2 regions of the Nonomuraea monospora genome follow, and region 2 is predicted to be linked to the other one. Evidence: riboswitches for the same ligand, from Rfam matches in the RefSeq annotation. Region 2 holds a riboswitch; the other holds the start of a gene.
What was found. A riboswitch is a leader RNA that binds a small molecule or an ion and turns the genes downstream of it on or off. The one in region 2 is predicted to bind glycine.
Positions count from the first base shown of each region.

Region 1: linked by a shared signal. The riboswitch ahead of gcvT (glycine cleavage system aminomethyltransferase GcvT) and the one ahead of gcvP (aminomethyl-transferring glycine dehydrogenase) in region 2 are both predicted to bind glycine.

Region 1 covers NZ_BAAAQX010000003.1:332,844-341,218, forward strand. Annotated here, with positions in the region: gene ABD331_RS08060 (L-serine ammonia-lyase) at 1-1,272, opposite strand, end outside; gene gcvH (glycine cleavage system protein GcvH) at 1,327-1,716, opposite strand; gene gcvT (glycine cleavage system aminomethyltransferase GcvT) at 1,713-2,798, opposite strand; glycine riboswitch at 2,833-2,929, opposite strand; glycine riboswitch at 2,930-3,027, opposite strand; gene ABD331_RS08075 (gamma-glutamyl-gamma-aminobutyrate hydrolase family protein) at 3,080-3,766, opposite strand; gene ABD331_RS08080 (3-oxoacyl-ACP reductase) at 3,769-4,533, opposite strand; gene ABD331_RS08085 (aldehyde dehydrogenase family protein) at 4,542-5,885, opposite strand; gene ABD331_RS08090 (glutamine synthetase family protein) at 5,889-7,259, opposite strand; gene ABD331_RS08095 (FadR/GntR family transcriptional regulator) at 7,385-8,089, shown strand; gene ABD331_RS08100 (hypothetical protein) at 8,138-8,375, shown strand, end outside.
Region 2 covers NZ_BAAAQX010000021.1:68,172-82,704, forward strand. Annotated here, with positions in the region: gene ABD331_RS34440 (tetratricopeptide repeat protein) at 1-358, opposite strand, end outside; gene gcvP (aminomethyl-transferring glycine dehydrogenase) at 598-3,426, opposite strand; glycine riboswitch at 3,609-3,705, opposite strand; gene ABD331_RS34450 (MerR family transcriptional regulator) at 3,818-4,438, opposite strand; gene ABD331_RS34455 (bifunctional nuclease family protein) at 4,586-5,056, opposite strand; gene ftsR (transcriptional regulator FtsR) at 5,189-5,842, opposite strand; gene ABD331_RS34465 (FHA domain-containing protein) at 5,895-6,407, opposite strand; gene ABD331_RS34470 (sugar phosphate nucleotidyltransferase) at 6,675-9,191, opposite strand; gene clsA (cardiolipin synthase ClsA) at 9,196-9,777, opposite strand; gene ABD331_RS34480 (GNAT family N-acetyltransferase) at 10,244-11,365, opposite strand; gene ABD331_RS34485 (phosphoribosylanthranilate isomerase) at 11,358-11,945, opposite strand; gene ABD331_RS34490 (hypothetical protein) at 11,956-12,369, opposite strand; gene ABD331_RS34495 (response regulator) at 12,511-13,188, opposite strand; gene ABD331_RS34500 (sensor histidine kinase) at 13,185-14,533, opposite strand, start outside.

The DNA of each region.
Region 1 (8,375 bases), on a different contig from region 2:
CGCCACGTAGTGCTTCCCGTCGCCGCGCAGCGCGATGCGGGCCGCCGTGATGGCCTTGTTGGAGGCCACGGCGTTCCGCTCGATGCACGGGATCTGGACGAGGCCGCCGATCGGGTCGCAGGTCAGCCCGAGGTTGTGCTCGATGCCGATCTCGGCGGCGTTCTCCACCTGCTCGGGCGTCCCCCCGAGCACCTCCGCGAGGGCGGCGGAGGCCATCGAGCAGGCCGAGCCGACCTCGCCCTGGCAGCCGACCTCGGCGCCGGAGATCGAGGCGTTCTCCTTGAACAGCACGCCGATCGCGCCCGCCGTCAGGAGGAAGCGAATGACGCCGTCGTCGTCGGCGTGCGGGACGAAGCGGGTGTAGTAGGTCAGGACGGCCGGGATGATGCCGGCGGCGCCGTTGGTGGGGGCGGTGACGATGCGGCCGCCGGCGGCGTTCTCCTCGTTGACGGCCAGGGCGAACAGCGTGACCCAGTCCATGGCCTGCAACGGGTCCTTCTCCGCCGGCTCCGACTGCAGGCGGCGGTGGAGCTGGTTGGCCCGGCGCTTGACCTTGAGGCCGCCCGGCAGCACGCCCTCCTTGGAGATGCCGCGGCGCACGCACTCGGACATGACCTGCCACAGGTTGAGCAGGCCATCGCGGATCTCCTGCTCGGTGCGGCCGAACGCCTGCTCGTTCTGCAGCATCAGGGCGGAGATCGACAGCCCGGTGTTGGAGCAGTGCTTGAGCAGCTCCTCGCCGGTGGTGAAGGGGTAGGGCAGCACGGTGTCGTCGGGCTTGATGCGGTCGGCGCCGGTGGCCTTCTCGTCCACCACGAAGCCGCCGCCGACCGAGAAGTAGACCTTCTCGCGGAGCTGCTCGCCGGAGGCGTCGCGGGCGGTGAAGCGCATGCCGTTGGGGTGCTCGGGCAGGGAGATCTTGCGTTCGAAGACGAGGTGCTCGCCGATGACGAAGGGGATCTCGCGGGTGCCGTAGAGCTTGACGGTGCCGGACTCGCGCATCTGCGCGACGCGGGCGTCGACGGTGTCCACGTCCACCAGCTCGGGCTTCTCGCCGGACAGGCCGAGCAGGACCGCCTTGTCGCTGCCGTGGCCCTTGCCGGTCAGGCCGAGCGAGCCGTACAGGATGGCCTCCACGCTCGCGACCCGCTCCAGCAGGCCGTCCTCGTGCAGGCCGCGGACGAACTTGTGCGCCGCCGCCATCGGGCCGCCGGTGTGGGAGCTCGACGGGCCGATGCCGATCTTGAAGAGGTCGAAGACGCTGATCGCCATTGATGTGCGCCCTTCATGAGAGGCCGGGGCCCGCGCGGGGCCCCGGCGGTTGGGTCAGGACCCGCCCGAGGTGAGAGCGGTGTACTCCTCAGGCGTGAGCAGGTCCTCGGGGTCGCCTTCGACGCGCACCTTGAACATCCAGCCCTCGCCGTACGGGTCGCTGTTGACGAGGCCAGGGTCGTCCACGACGGACTGGTTCACCTCGGTGATCTCGCCGCCCACCGGGGAGTAGATCTCGTTCACGGACTTGGTCGACTCCACCTCGCCGACGGAGTCGCCCTGCTCGACGCTCGTGCCGACCTCGGGGAGCTGCACGTAGACGACGTCACCAAGGGACTCGGCGGCGAAGGCCGTGACGCCGATCGTCACGGTGGTGCTGTCGTCAAGACCGGCCACCCACTCGTGCTCCTTGGTGTAGCTCAGGTCGTCAGGGATGTTGCTCACTTGTTCCTCCTGTAAAAGGGCAGCTCAACCAGGTCCATAGGTTCATGGCTGCCCCGGATGTCCACAGCCAGGCCTGAATCGGCGCCGGTGTCGACGTAGGCCATCGCGATGGGCTTTCCCAGGGTCTGGGAGGGCGCACCGCTGGTGACCTCGCCGACGACGACGCCGTCCTTGGTGACCGGGTAACCGTGGCGCGGCACCCGGCGGGTCCGCGCGACGAGGCCGACGAGCCTGCGCCGCGGCGGGTCGTCCTTGACCGCCTCGAGCGCCGACCTGCCGACGAAGTCGCCCGGCTTGTCGAATTTCACCACCCTGCCCAGCCCCGCGTCGAACGGGGTGAGCCGCTCGCTCAGCTCGTTGCCGTACAGCGGCATGCCCGCCTCCAGCCTGAGCGTGTCGCGGCTGGACAGGCCCGCGGGCTTGATCCCGTACGGCTCCCCGGCCGCGGTGAGGGCGTGCCAGAGCGGCACGGCGTCCTCGTTCGCCACGAACAGCTCGAACCCGTCCTCGCCGGTGTAGCCGGTACGGGCGATCAGCGCCTGCCGGCCGTCCACCACGCCGGGCAGGCCCGCGTAGTACTTCAGCCCGTCGAGGTCGGCGTCGGTGAGCGTGGCGAGGATCTCCTGCGAGCGCGGGCCCTGCACGGCGATCAGCGCGTACCGCGCGGAGCGGTCGTCCACTTCGGCGTCGTAGGAGGTGGCGCGCTCCCGCAGCTCGGCGGCGACCCGCTCGTAGTTGGAGGCGTTGGCCACGACCATGAACTCCTCGTCGCCGAGCCGGTAGACGATGAGGTCGTCGAGCACCCCGCCGCGCTCGTTCACGATCATGGTGTACCTGGCCCTGCCGGGCGCCAGCGCCGACAGGTGGCCGACCAGCGCGTAGTCGAGCGCCTGGCCCGCCTGCGGACCGGTCAGGAAGATCTCGCCCATGTGCGAGAGGTCGAACAGCCCGGCCGCCTCGCGCACGGCCCGGTGCTCCGCGGACTCGCTGCCGTACCGGAGCGGCATGAGCCACCCGGCGAAGTCGGTGAGGGTGGCGCCGAGGCTCTCGTGAACGTCGCGTAGCGGTGTCGGTCGGGACATTTGTCGCACCTCAGGACAGGAGTGGATGCCAGCATCCTCCCCCTCTGTCATCGATGCCTGAGAGCTTCGCCCGACTTTTGCCGGACTTTCACCTTCGGCGAGGCCGCACGGGCCTGCTTTCCAGAGGACACCTCGTCCGTGCGGTCCTTTGCCTTGAGAGGTTTGCGGGGAGGGCTTGCTCCTTCAGGGGCCCTGACCGGCTGTCAGGGCGCTCTCCCGCACGGTTTCGACGGTGATGTCCGTCAGCCTAGTGCCGTAACAGGGCTGTTGTCGCGTCCGTCTCAGCAGGCTCGCACGAGCGCCTCGAACAACGCGTGGTCCTCGCCCGCCTCCGGATGCCACTGGACGGCCATGGTGAACGTTCCCTGGGCTTCCACGGCCTCGATCGTGCCGTCCTCGGCAGTGGCGGTGACCGTCAGGCCCGGGGCGAGCCGGTTCACGGACTGGTGGTGGTAGTGCGGGACCGGTACCGGCTCCTCGCCCAGCACCTTGGCCAGGCCGGTGCCGGGGACGGGGGTGACCGGCAGATGCCCGAAGACGCCGGGCCCAGGGCAGTGGTCCGTGTGGCCGACCACGTCGGGCAGGTGCTGGTGCAGGGTGCCGCCCAGGGCCACGTTGAGCACCTGGAGGCCGCGGCAGACGCCCAGGAAGGGCAGGTCGCTGTCCAGGGCGGCGGCCAGCAGGCCGAACTCCGCCTCGTCCCGAAATTTCCTGACGTAGCCGCTGCGCTCGTGCGGCTCCGCGCCGTACCTGGCCGGGTCGATGTCGCCGCCGCCCGCCAGGATCAGGCCGTCCAGGCGGCCGGCCAGCCCGGCGGGCGCACCCGCCGGGGGCAGCAGGACCGGTTGGCCGCCCGCGCGCACGACCTGCTCCACGTACGTGTACGGCAGCAGCGCCGCGCGGGTGTCCTGCCAGACCGTGAACGAGGCGGTCTCGGCGTAGCAGGTGATGCCGATGACGGGTCCCATGGCTACAGCGGCGTGACGTAGGCGCTGGAGATGCCGCCGTCCACCAGGAACTCGGCGCCCGTGATGAACGAGGCGTCGTCGCTGGCCAGGAACGCCACCGCGGCCGCGATCTCCGACGCCTCGGCGAAGCGGCCCACGGGCACGTGCACCAGCCGCCGCTGCGCCCGTTCCGGGTCCTTGGCGAACAGCTCCCGCAGCAGCGGCGTGTTGACGGGCCCCGGGCACAGCGCGTTGACCCTGATGCCCTCCCTGGCGAACTGCACGCCCAGCTCCCGCGTCATCGCCAGCACCCCGCCCTTGGAGGCGGTGTAGGAGATCTGCGAGGTCGCCGAGCCGAGCACGGCGACGAACGAGGCGGTGTTGACGATCGAGCCCTTGCCCTGGCGGCGCATGTACGGGATGACGTGCTTGCAGCACAGGTAGACGCTGGTCAGGTTCACCTCCTGGACGCGGCGCCAGGCGTCGAGGCCCGTCTCCAGGATCGAGTCGTCGTCGGGCGGCGAGATGCCCGCGTTGTTGAAGGCGATGTCCACACTGCCGTACGTGTCGTACGCCGTCCGGAACATCCGGACGACGTCGTCCTCGCTCGTCACGTCTACTTTGGTGAACAGGCCGCCCACCTCGGCGGCGGCCTTGACGCCCGACTCCTCGTCGATGTCCGCGCAGACCACCTTGGCGCCTTCGTCGGCGAACCGGCGGGCCGTGGCCAGCCCGATCCCGCTGCCCGCGCCGGTGATGACCGCCACCCGATCCTGCAACCGCTGCATGTGTGCACTCACTCCGTCGAAATGAAGACGTTCTTGGTCTCGGTGAACGCCGCCAGCGCGTCAGGGCCGAGCTCCCTGCCGAGGCCGGACTGCTTGAAGCCGCCGAACGGGGTCCAGTAGCGGACCGAGGAGTGGGAGTTCACCGACAGGGCGCCCGCCTCGACGGCTCTGGCCACGCGCAGCGCCCGCCCGACGTCGCGGGTCCAGATGGAGCCGCTCAGGCCGTAGGGGGTGTCGTTGGCGATCCGTACGGCCTGCGCCTCGTCCTCGAACCTGGCCACCGACACCACGGGGCCGAAGATCTCCTCGGTGAACGCCCGGTCGGTGACCTCGGGGGTCAGGACGGTCGGCGGGAACCAGTAGCCCTTGCCCTGGGGACAGGACGCCTGGAGGTAGGGGGTGCCCTCGACGAAGCCGCGGACGCGTTCCAGGTGCTCGGCGCTGATCAGGGGGCCCATCTCGGTGGCCTCGTCGAGGGGGTCGCCGACCACGACGCCGCGCACGGCCTCGGACAGGTGCTCCATGAACGCGTCGTACACACTCGCCTGGACGAGGATCCTGGAGCGGGCGCAGCAGTCCTGCCCGGCGTTGTCGAACACCGCATAAGGCGCGGTTTTTGCCGCTTTTTCGAGATCCGCGTCGGCGAAAACGATGTTTGCGGACTTGCCGCCCAGTTCCAGCGTGAGCCGCTTGACCTGCCGCCCCGCCTTGGCGGCGATCTCCTTGCCCACCTCGGTCGAGCCGGTGAACACGATCTTGGCCACGCCGGGATGCTCCACCAGGCGGGCTCCCGCGACCTCCCCTGCCCCAGGCAGAACCTGGAGCACCCCCTCGGGGAGGCCCGCCGCCAGGGCCAGCTCGGCCAGCCTCAGCGCGGTCAGCGGAGTCCACTCGGCGGGCTTCACGATCACCGTGTTGCCCGCCGCCAGAGCGGGGGCGGCGCCCCACATCATGATCACCATGGGGAAGTTCCACGGCACGATGATCCCGACGACGCCCAGCGGCTCCTGGAACGTCAGGTCCACGCCGCCGGGCACCGGGATCTGCTTGCCGTGGTTGCGCTCGGGGGCGCCGGCGTAGAAGTGCAGCACGTCACGGACGTTGCCGGCCTCCCAGCGGGCGTTGCCGATCGTGTGGCCGGCGTTGGCCAGCTCCAGCCGGGCCAGCTCCTCGCCGTGCTCGTCCACCAGGTCGGCGAACCCGCGCAGCAGCCGCGCCCGGTCGCCCGGCGACACCTCGCGCCAGGCCGCCTGCGCCTTCCTGGCACGCTCCACGGCCCGGTCCACCTCGGCCGCGTCGGCGAGCTCGACGTCGGCGACGACTTCCTCCGTCGCCGGATTGACGATCTTCATACGTCACATCCGCTCGAAGCCACGGAACAGCTCCCAATCCGTCACCGCCGCGTCGAACGCGGCCAGCTCCACCCGCGCGTTGTTCGCGTAGTGCTCCACCACGTCGTCGCCGAACCTCTCGCGCGCCAGCTTCGACGCCTCGAACAGCGCCAGCGCGTCCCGCAGCGTGTGCGGCACCGTCTCGGCGCCGGAGTCGTAGGCGTTGCCGGTGTACGGGTCCTCCAGCGGCAGCTCCGCGTCGATGCCGTGCAGCCCGGCCGCGACCAGCGCCGCCACCGCCAGGTACGGGTTCACGTCGCCGCCCGGCACCCGGTTCTCCACCCGCAGCGAGGGGCCGTGGCCGACCAGCCGCAGCGAGCAGGTGCGGTTGTCGACGCCCCACTTCACGGCCGTCGGGGCGAAGCTGCCCGGCACGTACCGTTTGTAGGAGTTGACGTTGGGCGCGTACATGAGGGTCAGCTCCCGCATGCAGGCGAGCTGGCCCGCCACGAAGCGCGCCCCGAGCGGCGAGAGCCCGAACGGCCCCTCTCCCGCCATCACCGGGTCGCCGTCGAGGCTGCGCAGCGAGATGTGGATGTGGCAGGAGTTGCCCTCGCGCTGGTTCGGCTTGGCCATGAACGTGATCGACCGGCCCTCCTGGGCGGCGATCTCCTTGGCGCCGGTCTTGTAGATGACGTGGTTGTCGCAGGTGCGCAGCGCCTCGTCGTAGCGGAAGGCGATCTCGTGCTGGCCCAGGTTGCACTCGCCCTTGGCCGACTCGACGTACAGGCCCGCGCCCTCCATCTCGCGCCTGATGCGCCGCAGCAGCGGCTCGATGCGGGCCGTGCCCAGCAGCGAGTAGTCCACGTTGTACAGGTTCGCGGGGGACAGGTCGCGGTACGCGCGCCGCCACGCGTCCTCGTAGCTGTCGTCGTAGACCACGAACTCCAGCTCCGTGCCGACGTAGGCGGCCAGCCCGCGGTCGGCGAGGCGGGCGAGCTGCCTGCGCAGGACCTGGCGCGGGGAGGCGGTCACGTCGCCGCCGTCCTCCCAGGCCAGATCGGCCATCAGCATCGCCGTCCCCTCGTGCCACGGGACCCGGCGCAGCGTGCCGAGGTCCGGTTTCATCACGAAGTCGCCGTACCCGCGATCCCAGGACGACATGGCGTAGCCGGGGACGGTGTTCATGTCCACGTCCACCGCCAGCAGGTAGTTGCAGCCCTCGGAGCCGTGATGCAGCACCTCTTCGAGAAAGTAGCGCGCCGACAGCCTCTTGCCCTGCAACCGGCCCTGCATGTCGGCGATCGCGAGCAACACGGTGTCGATCCGGCCTGAGGCCACCTCGTCGCGCAGCTCGGCGACGGTCAGGAACCCGGTGCTCGCTCGGTCGCTCACGCTCATGCGGCTCCGATCTGGCCTGAGGCGCTTTCCCGTTGATTGGGCTAGTCTCAGACCATTGATCAGTATGGCGGGATCGCTTGTCAAGACCTGAGGACACGTTGGACGAGTCGGCGCGTTTGATGACGGTGCTGCGCCCTGTCAGGGCGGGCAACGCCTTCGAGGAGACCGTGGAACGGCTGCTCCAGGCGATCAAGCTGGGCGTCGTCCCGCCCGGACACAAACTGCCGCCCGAGCGCGAGCTGGCCGTCCAGCTCGGCATCAGCCGGGTCACGCTGCGCGAGGCCATCCGGGCGCTGTCGGACGCCGGCTACCTCGACGTGCGGCGCGGCCGGTACGGCGGAGCGTTCGTCACCTACGTGCCGCCCGCCCCGGATGCCGGCGACCTGCGCCAGGCCGTCAACAAGATGGGCATGGCCGAGCTGTCCGACGCGCTCACCTTCCGGCTCGCCGTGGAGTGCGGCGCCGCCCAGGTGCTGGCCGCCGCCGAACTCGCCGACGACAAGCGCGCCACGCTCACCCGCAGACTCGCCGAGCTGAACGAGGCGGGCCTGGAGGACTACCGCCGCCTCGACACGGCCTTCCACCTGTCCATCGCCGAGCTCACCGGCTCCACCCTGCTCGCCACCACCTGCGCCGACGCCCGCTCCCGCGTCAGCGACCTGCTCAACGCCATCCCGATGCTCCAGGTCAACCTCGACCACGCCGCCGTGCAGCACCAGGCCATCGTGGACGCCATCCTCGCCGGGAACCCCGACGCGGCCCGCCAGGCGGTGGTGGAACACCTGGAGGGCACAGCCGCACTGTTAAGGGCCTTCCTGTCCTAGTACGGCCGGGAACATCCGCGCGGCTCGTACCATCGAAACCAGGGTCATATGGGCAACTGGTTTCAGCAAAGCATCGTCTCCACGGGACGGCTCCCGCTGTTCTGCTACTTCGTCATGCTCATCGCCGCCTTCATCGCCACCCGCATCAACGTCCGCCTCATCAGGGCGAAGGTCGGCTGGTTCCGCAACGTCAACGTGGGCGAGATGCACATCCACCACGTGGTGTTCGGCGTGGTGCTGATGCTGGTCGGCGGCGTCACGCTCATCGTCTCGCCCGGCTCCCAGG
Region 2 (14,533 bases):
CGAGGTGGGCCAGCGGCACGTACGCGGCGGTGCCGACCCCCAGCACGGCCTGCCAGGCGGCTCTGGCCTGCTCGTCGCGGCCCTCGCGTTCGAAGCCCTGGGCGAGGTGGCAGGCGGCCTGGGCGGCGTACTCGGGGTGGCCGGTGGCCAGCGCCGTCCTGGCGGCGGCCCTGGCGCCCTCGGCGTCGCCGCGCTGTTCGAGCACCACGGCCAGGCCCACCGCGGCCTGCGCCCTGTCGGGCCCCTCGGGGTCGGCGGCCAGCTCGCCCAGGATGCGGGCGGCGGCGGCGAGGTCGCCGCGTTCGGCCAGCCTGCGGGCGGTGTCGAGGGGCGGGGTCTCCAGATCTGAGGACGTCAAGAGAGCTCCTTGTGGCGACGGTCGCACCGAGCCTAACGACTAACGGCGATCATGTCTGCTCACTTGACGCCGAAGGACTGGCGGCACCCGGGATCCCGCCCAGGAAAGGCGCGGTGCGCGGTCCGGGACCTGCTCGAACGCGTTCCCGGACAAGCCCGGCGAAGCGGGGCGCGCAGTCCGCGCCCCGCGCGTGTCGGGCCGCGCCTCAAGGGCGAGCCCTCAGGAGGCCGGTCGGGGGATCAGTCCTCGTACGCCTCAAGGGGCGGGCAGGAGCACACCAGGTTGCGGTCGCCGTAGGCCTGGTCGATGCGGCGCACCGGCACCCAGTACTTGTTCTCCCGCAGCGACGGCAGCGGGTAGGCGGCCTCGGAGCGCGCGTACGGGTGCGGCCACTCGTCGGCGCTGACGGACTCGGCCGTGTGCGGCGCGTTGCGCAGCGGGTTGTCTGTCTTGTCGTACTCGCCGGAGGCCACCTTGGCGATCTCGCCGCGGATGGCGACCATGGCGTCGACGAACCGGTCGAGCTCGTTCAGGTCCTCGCTCTCGGTCGGCTCGATCATCAGGGTGCCGGCCACGGGGAACGACATGGTCGGCGCGTGGAAGCCGTAGTCGATGAGGCGCTTGGCCACGTCGTCCACGGTGACGCCGGTCTCCTTGGTGATCTGCCGCAGGTCGACGATGCACTCGTGCGCCACCAGGCCGCCGCGGCCCGTGTAGAGCACCGGGTAGTGCGGGGCGAGCCGCCTGGCCAGGTAGTTGGCCGACAGGATGGCCTGCTCGGTGGCGGCGGTGAGGCCCTCCGCGCCCATCATCCTGACGTACGCCCACGAGATCGGCAGGATGCCCGCCGAGCCGTAGGGGGCCGCGGAGACGGGGCCGACGGGGGTGCCGTTGTGCAGCGGGTGACCGGGCAGGTAGGCGGCCAGGTGGGCGCGGACGGCGACCGGGCCGACGCCGGGGCCGCCGCCGCCGTGCGGGATGCAGAACGTCTTGTGCAGGTTGAGGTGCGAGACGTCGGCGCCGAACTCTCCCGGCTTGGCCAGCCCGACCAGCGCGTTGAGGTTGGCGCCGTCGACGTACACCTGGCCGCCGGCGTCGTGCACCTTGGCGCACACCTCGGTGATCGTCTCCTCGTACACGCCGTGCGTGGACGGGTACGTCACCATGATCGCCGACAGCGCGTCACGGTGCTTCTCGATCTTGGCGTCGAGGTCGGCCAGGTCCACGTTGCCGTCGTCGTCGCAGGCCACGACCACGACGCGCATGCCGGCCATGACGGCGCTGGCGGCGTTCGTGCCGTGCGCGGAGGACGGGATGAGGCACACGTCGCGCTCGCCCTGCCCGTTGGCGCGGTGGTAGGCGCGGATGGCCAGCAGCCCGGCGAACTCGCCCTGGGAGCCGGCGTTCGGCTGGATGGAGACGGCGTCGTAGCCGGTCACCTCGGCCAGCCAGCCCTCCAGCGTGCCGATCAGCTCGCGGTAGCCCTCGGCCTGGTCGTCGGGCGCGTACGGGTGCACGGCGGCGAACTCGGGCCAGGTGATGGGCTCCATCTCGGTGGTCGCGTTCAGCTTCATCGTGCAGGAGCCGAGCGGGATCATCGAGCGGTCCAGCGCGATGTCCTTGTCCTGCAGCCTGCGCAGGTAGCGGAGCATCGCGGTCTCGGAGCGGTGGCTGTGGAAGACCGGGTGGGTCAGGTACGGGCTCTCGCGCAGCAGGCCGTCGGGCAGCGCGTCGGGGGCGTCCTCGGGGGCGAGGCCGGCGCTGACGCCGAACGCCGCCCACACCCCGGCCAGCTCGGCGGCGCCGGTCTTCTCGTCGCAGGCGACGGAGACGTGGTCGTCGTCCACCCGCCAGAGGTTGACGCCCCGCTCGGCGGCGGCGGCCACGACGGCGGCGGCCCTGCCGGGCACGCGGGCCAGCACGGTGTCGAAGAACTCGCCGTGCACGACCTCCACGCCGCCGCCGCGCAGCCCCTCGGCCAGGGCGGTGGCGTGGCGGTGCACGCGGTGCGCGATGCCGCGCAGGCCCTCGGGGCCGTGGTAGACGGCGTACATGCTCGCGATGACGGCGAGCAGCACCTGGGCGGTGCAGATGTTGCTGGTGGCCTTCTCGCGGCGGATGTGCTGCTCGCGGGTCTGCAGGGCCAGGCGGTAGGCGGGGTCGCCGTCGGCGTCCACGGACACGCCGACGAGGCGGCCGGGAAGCTGCCGCTGCAGGCCCTCGCGTACGGACATGTAGGCGGCGTGCGGCCCGCCGAACCCGAACGGCACCCCGAAGCGCTGCGAGGAGCCGATGGCGATGTCGGCGCCCAGCTCGCCGGGCGCGGCGACCAGCGTCAGGGCGAGCAGGTCGGCGGCGGCCACGACGAGCGCGCCGGCCTCGTGCGCGGCGGCGGCCACGGCGCGGAAGTCACGCAGCCGGCCGGACGCGCCGGGGTACTGCACGAGCAGGCCGAAGCACTCGGGCAGCTCGCCCTCCAGGTCGTGCTCCACGAGCGTGATGCCGAGCGGCTCGGCCCTGGTGGCCAGCACCGCCTTGGTCTGCGGCAGCGCGTCGGCGTCCACCACGAACACGTCGCTCTTCGACTTGCCCGCCCTGCGGGCCAGCGTCATGGCCTCGGCCGCGGCGGTGCCCTCGTCCAGCAGCGACGCGCCGGAGACGGCCAGGCCGGTGAGGTCGGAGACGACCGTCTGGAAGTTCAGCAGCGCCTCCAGGCGGCCCTGCGAGATCTCCGGCTGGTACGGCGTGTAGGCGGTGTACCAGCCCGGGTTCTCCAGCAGGTTGCGGCGGATGACGCCGGGCGTGACGGTGTCGTAGTAGCCGAGGCCGATCATGGAGGTGAGCACGCGGTTGCGCCCGGCCAGGGCGCGCAGCTCGGCGATGGCCTCGGCCTCGCCGATCGCGGCGGGCAGCTTGAGCTTGTCCTTGGCCCTGATCGCCTCGGGGACGGCCACCGCCACCAGGTCCGCGACGGATTCGAAGCCCACGGCCTCGAGCATGCGCTGCTGGTCGGGCTCAGAGGGGCCGATGTGCCTGGACGAGAACGGCGGAGCTGACAGATCGGTCATGGGGTGTGCCTCCCGAGGCGTATGGAGACCGGCGCCAGGGCGCGGACGAGTGCCGGATCTCCCCCTCTGTCAGCGCGGCCCCGCGATGTGCGGCGGCGCCACGACCTGAGAGCTTCACCCCCGGTGGGGCTTGCACCGTCGGTGAGGCGCGCCTGGCGGGTGCGCCTGCTTTCCAGAGTTGCCTCACCCGAGCGGTACTGGATGCCTGAGAGATTCCGGGGAGGGTTGCTCCTTCGGCGCCCCGGAACCAGTGCCCGGGGACTCTCCCGCACGGGGTCGTCAGCCTTGCTGTCCTAGATTACTACGCCGGGCCCGGATGACGGCTCACCGGACCGCTTCCGGCCACCGGCGCACCGCAGGAGCGCACGGACGAAGTACAGCTCGGGGAAGGTCAGCCGGTGCGGCGCGCGCGGCGCCTGCGGGCCAGCTCGTCAGCGGGATGGTCGGCCGGGACGGTGTCCTCGACCGCCGCGCGTTCCCCCGGCAGCTCCGCGAGCGACCCCTCGACTTCCCGCCAGACCCGGCCGAGCGCGATGCCGAACACGCCCTGGCCGCCTTGGAGCAGATCGATCACCTCGTCGGCGGAGGTGCACTCGTACACGCTCACGCCGTCGCTCATCAGCGTGATCTGCGCGAGGTCGGCGACCCCGCGGTCACGCAGGTGCTGCACCGCCGTACGGATCTGCTGCAGCGACACCCCGGTGTCGAGGAGCCGCTTGACGACCTTGAGCACCAGGATGTCGCGGAAGCTGTAGAGCCGCTGGGAGCCCGACCCGTGCGCCGCCCTTATCGTGGGCTCAACCAGGCCCGTGCGCGCCCAGTAGTCGAGCTGCCTGTAGGTGATGCCGGCCGCGGCGCAGGCCGTCGGCCCGCGGTATCCGATGTCGCCCGGCAGCGCCGTCGGCTGCTCGTCGAAGAGCAGACCCTGCTCCCCGGCACGCTGCCGCGCGCTCTCGCGCCGCACCGGATCTTCCTGGCCGGCCGTCTTTCCCTCGCCGCTGCTGACCGCCACGCGGACCTCCGGCTTTCTCTCATCCCGTGGCCTGATCTGGGGGTTCATAAAGGGCGACCACGGGTTTCACTTGCACCGTAGGACCGTGACCATGCTCAGTCAACGATCCGGCTCGGCGCGTCGTGAAGCGTAAATGCACTGAAATACCTACCCCGCCCTGCCGAAGTCTTCGGGAGTGATCGTGTCAAGGAACTCCCTGAACTTCTCCACCTCGTCCTCCTGGTCGTCCGGGATGATCACTCCGGCCTCCTGGACGACCTCCTCACTGGCGAAGATGCGGGCCCCGGTGCGCAGGGCGAGCGCGATCGAGTCGGAGGGACGGGCGCTCACCTCCACGCCGTTGGAGAACACCAGATCGGCGAAGAAGATGCCGTCGCGCAGAGCGACGATGTTGACGGCGCGCAGGCCGACGCCCAGCGCGCTCAGCACGTCACGGAAGAGATCATGGGTGAGCGGCCGCGGCGGAGGCTCCTCCGCCTGTGCCAGCGCGATGGCCGTGGCCTCGGTCATGCCAATCCATATAGGAAGGAACCGCTCCCCGTGTGCCTCCTTGAGCAAGACGATCGGCTGATTAGTGGGCATTTCTACTCGAACGCCCACGACCTCCATCTGCAACACGGGCTGCTCCGTATTCCTGACCGGTCACCCGGCACAGCTCTTCGATCATCGCTTCTGCTGACTTGGCTTCGCAATTCAACGTAACACCCGGGGGGCCTGGAATGTGCCTCCGCCTCCCAGCTCGCTACGGTCTCAACGTCCCAGGACCGATCGGACACCCGTGCGCACAAGGGATGCGTGCAGGTCGAGCAGCAGAGTGGACAGCTCTCTGGCGACCTCGTCGGCCTCGCCGATGGCTCCCGGGCGGCGCCGTTTGAGTATGGGCGCGACCGTCTGCTCGACGAGCCCGGCCTCCCGCTCGGCCGCCGCCTTTACCGCCCGCAGATGGCGGGCGTGCAGGCCGAAACGGGCCAGGGCGCCCACGGTGCGGGCCACCTTGAGCGCCTCCTCGTCGTAACGCCTGGCCACCGGCGCCAGCAGGCCGTAGTCCTCCAGCTCGGCGAGGGTCTCCTCGTCGATCGCGGCGGCCTCCAGCAGCTCGGCCCTGCTGAGCCTGATCTCCTGCGTCTGCTGCAGGGCGCGCGGGCGGCCGAAGCTCTCGGCCATCCTGTCCTTGATCACCCGCAGCGGCAGGTAGTGGTCACGCTGCTCGGTGAGGATGAAGCGGAGCTGCTCGACGTGCAGGTGCGTGAACTTGCGGTAGCCGGACGGGCTGCGCTCGGGCTCGATCAGGCCCTCGCCCTCCAAGAACCTGATCTTGGAGATCGTCACGTCGGGGAACTCGCCCTGCAGCAGGGCGAGCACCTCCCCGATGCTCATGTGCGAGCGCGCAGCCTGTGAACTCATACCGCCTCCCGCGGACGGCCGCCCGTCACCGTGAGTCGCTCACCGCACCCGCTCATACGCCGGAGTTGCCCCGCATCAGGAACAGGAGGCGGAACTTGCCGATCTGCACCTCGTCCCCGGAGTGCAGGGGGACCTCCTCGATGCGCTCCCTGTTGACGTAGGTGCCGTTGAGGCTGCCCACGTCACGCACGGAGAACTGGCCGCCGCGCAGGCGGTAGAACTCGACGTGCCGGCGGGAGACCGTGATGTCGTCGAGGAAGATGTCGCTCTCGGGGTGCCGGCCGGTAGTGGTCAGGTCCTTGTCGAGCCGGTAGCGGCTGCCCTGGTTGGGACCCCTGGTCACCGTGAGCAACGCCGTTCCCGGCGGCAACTGCTCGACCAGCGCCCGCTCGGCCAGGAGCATGTCGCCTGTCTCAGCCTCGTACGCCTCGATTCCCGCGACGGAGATCGTCGATGTGGTATCCCCGGAGACCTCGGGTCTGGTCAGCGGTGACCCACAGCGGGAACAGAAACGGGCATCCTCGGGGTTGGCGTGCCCGCACTGCGTGCAGTAGACGCTCGGCATCGATCGGCTCGGCCTCCTACCGCGAAGACGCGGCGACGGTGCTCAGGGCGCGCCTCGCTTCGCTTTTTCAAGTTTGCGAATGCCGCAACTTACGCTGATCAGCGGCAAAGGTCAAGGCGGGGCGCTGCACGTTGGTTTGGACGCAGACAAAGTTACCGCCGCCCCCGCCCCGTGGTCCATGCCGCCGCGCGTTTCTACATTACGATCTTGCGGCACTCCCTGGGCACATCTCCGGTAAACCCTTTCCGATCACAGCGTGTGACGCTATCACCCCGCGGCCTGTTCCACGATCCGGGCCCAGCGTTCGATCAGCGCCTGGGCGCCGTCCATGTCGCCCGCCTCGGCCCACAGGTCGGTGACGGGCTCGGCGGCGGCGGGCAGCACCAGCACCCAGCTCCCGTCGTCGTAAGCCACCCGCACACCGTCGGTGGTGTCGATGCGACGCCCCTGCTCCCCCTGCTGGACCGCGGACTCGGCAGCCTCGATGACCGAGCGCATGACGGCGCCCTTGGCCGCCCACGGCGTGGGCACGGTCCGCTTGAGCAGCTTGACCTCGGGGATCCTGGCGTCGATCTGGCTGAGCGACAGGCGGGTGCGGGCGACCAGGCCGAGCAGGCGGATGAACGCGGCCATCCCGTCGATCGCGGGGCTGAACTCCGGCACCACGAAGCCGCCGCGCCCGTCCGCCGCGAAGATCATGTCGGGGCCGGCCGCGGCCGAGGTGAGGGCGTCCAGCGCGGTGGAGGTCCACTGCACCTGCACGCCGTGGAAGCGGCACACCTGCTCGGCGACGCGCGTCGTGGTGACCGGCAGCGCCACCTGCCCGCCCCTGCGCTCGGCGGCGACCAGGTCGAGCACGACGAGCAGGGCCCGTTCCTCGCTGATGAGCTGGCCCTTCTCGTCCACCAGGGCGATGCGCTCGCCGACCGGGTCGAACCGCACGCCGAACGCCGCCCGCGAGCTGCTGACCAGCTCCGACAGGCGTTGCAGGTCGCGGCGGCGCTCCGCCAGCGTCTCGGTGGGCGAGACGTCGTCGAGGCGGGCGTTGACGGTGAGCACCTCCACCCCGACCCGGCCGAGCAGCGTGGGCAACACCAGCGAGGAGGTGCCGCCCGCGCAGTCCACGACCACCTTCATGTCCCGCACGCCGCCGACGCCGACGTTGCGCAGCAGCTCGTGGCTGTAGTCCTCGAGCGCCCTGGCCGGGAAGGCCAGCTCGGCGATCTCGCCGGGGAACGCGCGGCGGAACTCCTGCCGGGAGAAGACCCGCTCCAGCTTGCGCTGGGCGGCCGGCGGCAGGTCGGCGCCGCGGTCGTCCATGATGACGATGTCGACGCTCTGCGGGTCGCCGGGGGTGGTGCGCAGCGCGATGCCGCCGGCGGCCGACTCGCGCGCGGTGTGGAAGCGGGTGACAGGCAGCGGGGCGGCCTCCAGGTCGAGGACGTTGATGGCGCCCGCGGTGAGCGCGCCGATGACGGCCCGCTTCAGCGCCCTGGCGGCCAGGGAGCAGTCGCGGGAGGTGACCACGTACTCGCCCTTGCGCAGGGTGGTGGCGTACGCGCTGGCCAGGCGCACGCACAGCTCGGCGGTGATCTCGACGTTGACCAGGCCGCTGACGCCGCGCGGGCCGAACAGGTTGCGCTGGCCGCGCGACTCCCAGATGACGCTGGTGTTGACGACCGCGCCGGCCTCGATGGTCTTGAACGGGTAGACCTTCACGCCGCTGGAGACGTACGCCTCGGCCTCGATGACGCACTCGTCGCCGATGACGGCGTTCTCCTCGATGCGGGCGCCCGCCATCACGTCGGTGCTCTTGCCGATCACGCAGCCGCGCAGGTGGGCGCCGGGGCCGAGGTAGACGTTGTCGTGGACGACCGCGCGGTGCAGGAACGCGCCCTCGCGGACGACCGCATTGTTGCCGAGCACGGTGTACTCGCGCAGCTCGGCCCCCGCCTCGACCTTGGCGTAGTCGCCGATGAGCAGCGGGCCCTTGAGCACGGCGTCGGGGTCGACCGAGGCCGAGTCGGCCACCCAGACGCCCGGGGACAGCTCGAAGCCGCCGATGTCCAGCTCGACCTTGCCGGACAGGGCGTCGGCCTGGGCCTTGAGGTAGCTGTCGTGGGTGCCGACGTCCTCCCAGTAGCCGTCGGCGACGTAGCCGTAGATGGCGGCGCCGCGCTCCAGGAGGGCGGGGAAGACGTCCGAGGACCAGTCGACGGGCTCGCCGGTGGCGACGGCGTCGAGTACCTCGGGTTCCATGACGTAGATGCCGGTGTTGACGGTGTCGGAGAAGACCTGGCCCCAGGTGGGCTTCTCCAGGAAGCGCTGGACGCGGCCCTCGTCGTCCACGATGATGATCCCGAATTCGAGGGGGTTCGGCACCCGTTTGAGGCCGATGGTAACGAGAGCCCCATTTTCCCGGTGAAAACGGATCATGTCGGATAAATCGATATCCGTCAGGGCATCTCCGGAGATCACCAGAAATCGGTCATCGCGGAGGCGGTCGGCGGCGTTCTTCACGCTGCCTGCGGTGCCGAGCGGGACGTCCTCGGTGGCGTACTGGAGGCTCATGCCCAGCTCGTCGCCGTCGCCGAAGTAGTTGCGCACCAGCGCGGCCAGGAACTGCAGCGTCACCACCGTCTCGGTGACGCCGTGCCGCTTGAGCAGGCGCAGCACGTGCTCCATGATCGGGCGGTTGGCCACGGGGAGCAGGGGTTTGGGCTGGTTGGCGGTCATGGGACGCAGCCGAGTGCCCTCCCCGCCCGCCATGACGACCGCCTTCACCCGATCACCCCTTCTTGGCCGCGGTTACGAGTTGGCGCACCTGTACCACATACAGCACCCCCGCCCACCAGTACAGGCCCGTTCCCCAGAGCGCGAAGGCCCACCCGACAATCCGGGCTATTTCGGCATACCACCCAGTGTGGGAGGCAAGGAAGAGGAGAGGGAAGGCGTACATGAGGTTGAACATGGCAGCCTTGCCCAGGAAATGCACCTGAAGTGCCTTATACCCGTATTTGCGAAGTACGGGGAAGAAACTCGCGACCAAGAGTTCCCGCCCGAGGATGACCACCACCAGCCACCACGGGATGACCTCCCGCACCAGCAACGCGAAGATCGTCGCGAACACGTAGAGCTTGTCCGCCGCCGGATCGATCAGCCGGCCCAGCTTGCTCGTCTGGTTGAACGCCCGAGCGATCTTTCCGTCGAGCCAGTCCGTGAAACCCGCCACCGCCAGGACGCCGATGGCCCAGCCGTCGGCCTGAGGCACGAGAACCAGCCAGAGGAACACGGGGACGCCCAGGAGGCGCAGGAAGCTCAGCAGGTTAGGAACCGTCCAGATCCGGTCCTCGGCGGAAGTTTCGCTCACGCAGCAGACCCTACTGCGTGGAACTGCGCGGCAGCGCTCGCCTCCCACCCCCGCTTCCGCAGGCCACCCACCCCAGGTCTTACGCAGGCCGTACGCCTCGCCGCCTCCACGCACCGTGCGCCCCGGCCCTGCGCCTTGCGCCTCGCAGGCCCTGCGCCTTGCGGCCTCCGCAGACCGTGCGCCTTGCGGCCTCCGCAGACCGTGCGCCTTGCGGCCTCCGCAGGCCGGGGGCCTCGCCGCCTTCGCGCGAACCGTGCGCCCCGGCCGAGCGCCTCGCCGCCCCGCAGGCCGTACACCCGGTGGCCTCCGCAAGCTGCGCCGCAGCACGCGCCCCGTCCCTGCGCCGCAACACGCGCTCCTGCCCCCGCAGACGGACTGCGGCAGCGCACGGGTCGCGGAGCACGGGCTGCGGGGCTCCGGGCCGCCTGCCTCCGGGGCCTCCGCAGTCAGGCGCGGCCGGGTGGGGTCAGGTGCGGAGGAAGGCGTGGGTGCGGCCCACCTCGGTGAAGCCCAGCCGTTCGTAGAAGTGGCGCGGCCAGTCGTCGGCGTCCGCCAGCAGGAAGATCAGCTCGGCGTCCCGCGCCTCGGCCAGCAGCGACCGCATCAGGGAACGCGCGTACCCCTGGCCCCGGTGCTCCTCGCCCGTGAAGACGCTCTCGATCTGGGCGACCCCGCCGTGCACGTACAGGTCGGCGCGGGCGGCGATCTCGCCGGACGGGGTGCGCACGCCGCGGAACCCCACCGTGTCGGCGCCCCGCAGCCGGGCCTCCACCCGCCGGGCGAGCCCGTCGATGACCTCTTCGGGGGCCTGCGGCAGCGTGCGGCGCCAGTCGCGTCGCAGCACCGGCTCCAGCTCCGCCGCATCGAGCCGCTCCGCCTGTGGCGGGTCGTGCGGGATCTGGCCGCGGAAGACCATCACGAGGTTCGTCTCGTGCTCGTAACCGGCGGCGGCGAACGCGGGCGCGCAGGCCGTGCCGAGCCGGTCGTCGTCCACGCACACGAGGCGGTGCCGCCGCTCGGCCAGCACCTCGTCAGCAGCCGCCATCAGCCGCCAGGCCGACTCCTCGCCCGCCGTCATCGCCCCGGCCAGCCCCTCACCGGCCACCCCGCCCAAGCCCTCGCCTACGACCGCCCCGCCTGAACCTGCACCGGCCGCCCGGCCCACGCTCTCGCCGACGGCCGCCTCGCCCTGGCCTGCATTGAATGCCCCGCCCAAGCCTTCGCCTGGGGTCGCCCGGCCTGGGCCTGCACCGGCCGCCGCCTCGTCCAAGCCCTCGCCGGCCGCCGCCCCGTTTGGGCCTGCATCGGCCGGGCCTGCACCGGTTGCCGCCCTGCCTGGGCTCTCACCGGCCGCCGCCTCAGCGAGGGCCGTGCCCTCATCAAGGGCGTTCCCGTCCGTTGTGACGATCAGCTTGTTGTCGTCGTACGAGCCGGGAAACCGATCGTCCAGCACCCCGAACCCGCCCGGCACCGGCACCACCACCGGCGCCCGCCGGCGGGCGAAGTCGTGCAGGAAGGCGAGGGCGCGCGCCAGGTCGGCCGCCGCGCCACCGCGGTCGAGCGCCGGCCACCTGGCCAGCTCATCCACGGACGCTCCGGAGGAACTCCTCGATCAGCCGCGGGTCCTTGACGCCCGGCGCGCTCTCCAGGCCGCTGGACACGTCGACCCCCCACGGGTCGGCGGCCTCGATGGCCTCGCGGACGTTGCCGGGGGCGAGGCCGCCGGCGAGCAGCCACCGGCCGGTGGCCCGGCCGCGCACGGCAGCCCAGTCCCACGGCTGGCCGGAGCCGGCGTGGGGGGCGTCGACCAGGAGCAGGTCCTCGTCGAATGCGCCGCAGCGCAGGTCGGCCTGGGCGGCGACGGCCCGGATGAGGGTGACGCCGAGGTCCTTGAGCGCGGTGAAGTCGCCGTGCGGGTGGGTGCCGTGGAGCTGGACGGCTCGCACCCCGGAGGCGAGCGCCGCCGCGCGGACCGTCTCCGGGTCCTCGCCGCGGAAGACGCCGACGGTGAGGACGTGCTCCGGGACGAGCGCGGCCAGCTCGGCGGCGCGCTCGGGCGTGACGCGGCGCGGGCTCCTGGTCATGACGAACCCGATCGCGTCGGCGCCCGCCTCGACGGCGGTGGCCACGTGCCCGGGCTCGCGCAGCCCGCAGATCTTCACATACACATCTCCGACCTTAGCGGCGGCGGGCCGCTGCCGGGGACCACGCCCAGACCAGTACGGCGGTGATCAGCCCGAACAGGGTCACCCCGGCGGGCAGGTGGGCGCCGAGCCACAGCCAGGTGACGTGCTGGAGCCCGCCGACCACGAACAGCGCGACGCTGGCCAGGGCGGGCCAGCCGGCGCCGCGTCCAGGACGCCACACCAGGACGGCCAGCACGATCTGGACGAGGGCGACGAGGTGCACGGCCATGCCGGCCAGAACGTGGGCCTCGATCATCGGCTCGGACTCGACCGCCTGGCCGGCGAAGGAGGCGGCGACGAGCAGCGCCGCCGCCTGGGCGGTGACGGCGACGCGCAGGCTGTAGAGGAGGCCGGAGGAGACCCGGCCCGCGGGCCGGGGCATGGTGACGGTTTCCGGCATGGCCATGGAGGATCCTTTCGCTGGGTGAAGGATCACATGGTGTCGGGGGGCGGCGCCGGAGGTCGTCACCCTGCCGGATGACTCACCGGTACGTCCGGGGGTGGAGGCAGCGGATCTCAGCCGCCACGTGGCTGGCGTACGGGACGGTCAGCCGCCGCGCGGTTGCCGTACGGGGCGGAAGGAGGCGTCGACGAGGCCGGTGCGGTGGGCGACGACGGCGGCCTGGATGCGGTTGCGCAGGCCCAGCTTGTCCATCGCGGCGGCGATGTGCGTCTTGACGGTCGTCACGCCGACGTGCAGCTCCTCGGCGATCTCCGCGTTGGACAGGCCGGTGCCGACCAGCGCCAGCACCTCCAACTCCCGCTCGGTCAGCCCGGGCGGGGCGGCGGGCGCGGCCTGCTCCTCGGCGGCCAGGAAGCGTTCGACGACGCGGCGCAGCACGGAGGGGGCGAGGAGCTGCTCGCCGGCGGCGGCCCTGCGGACGGCGTCCACCATGCGCTCGGGCTCATCGTCCTTGACCAGGAAGCCGACCGCGCCGGCGCGCAGGGCGGCGTAGACGTTGCCGTCCTCGGCGAAGGTGGTCAGCACGACGATGCGGGTGCCGGGGCGGGCGGCGAGGACGCGTTTGATGGCTTCCAGGCCGTCGACCCTGGGCATGCGCAGGTCCATCAGGATCACGTCGGGCAGGTGGCGTTCGGCCAGGCGGACGGCCTCGGCGCCGTCCTCGGCCTCGCCGACGACCTCCATGTCGCCGGTGGCCTGCAGCAGCATGCGCACGCCCGCGCGGACGAGCGCCTGGTCGTCGGCGACCAGCACGCGGATCACGCCGCGCTCCCCGGGGACACGCGGCTGTGGGCGGGCAGGTGGGCGGCCAGCAGCCAGCCGCCCTCGCCGTCGGGCCCGGCGCTGAGGGTGCCGCCGAGGGTGCGCACCCGCTCGCGCATGCCCGCCAGGCCGCGCCCTGAGGACGGCAGGCGCTCGATGGCGGTGGGCGGGCGGCCGTTGCGGATCTCGACGTCCAGCCCTTCCTCCGACGGGGTGACGGAGACGCGGACCCGGGTGCCGGGGCCTGCGTGCTTGAGCACGTTGGTGAGTCCTTCCTGGACGATGCGGGCCGCTGAGGTGCGGGCGATCAGCGGCGTCTGGTCGGTGGCCGGGTCGAGGTCGAGGTCGACGACGAGGCCCGCGGCGGCCATCCGCTCGGCGGACTCGCGGACGACGTCGGCGGGGTTGGCCAGCAGGTCGGGCTGGCGGTCGGGGTCGCGCAGCAGGTCGAGCAGGTCGCGCAGGTCCTGCAGCACCTGGTGGCCGGTCTCCCTGATGTCGTTGAGCGCGTCGGCGACGGGCCCGTCGGGGGCGGCGTAGCGGGCGGCGCTGGCCCGCAGCACCATGGCGCCGACGTGGTGGGCGACGATGTCGTGCACGTCGCGGGCGATGCGCTCGCGTTCGGCGAGCTGGTCGGCGCGCACCTGGGCGACGGCGGCGCGGGCGGCCTCCTCGGCGACGAGCTTCTCGGTGGCCGCGGCGGCCCTGCGCACGCCCAGGTAGCGGCCGATGGCGATGGGCGTGGCGACCAGCGTCATGAGGACCCCCACCCGGAACCCGGTGATCTCGGTGTTGTCGCCGACGACGGCGATGGCGGTGAGCAGGCAGCCGGTGACGTACGCGGCCACCGTCCACGCCCAGGACACCACTCGCATGGAGAACACGCCAATGGCGATGAGGGTGAGAATCACGCACGTGTTGACGGCGGCGTTCAGGTAGGTGTCGGCGGAGACGAGCAGCACGCCCTGCAGCAGGAAGACCAGGCCGGGCAGCCGCCTGGCGATGCCCAGCGACAGGCCGCCCACGACGGCGAGCAGGCCGACCACCCAGACGGGCTGGGTGCCGGAGTGCCAGGTGGTCCAGGTGCTGAGCACGGTGATGGCCACGCCGCCGGCGGCGAGCAGCGCGTCGGGGGTGACCTCGCGCTCCTCCAGGCGTTCGGCGGAGCTGCGCAGGTACGCGCCGAGCACGGCGGGGAAGACGGGCAGCAGGATGGAGTACATCCACATGTTGCCGGTGAGCGCGGCGCCGGGGTCGGCGATGTTGAACGCGGTCGCGAAGATCGACGCGGCCACGGCCACGGCGGTGGCGCGCACCCTGGAGGTGTAGCCGGCCACGCCGAGCG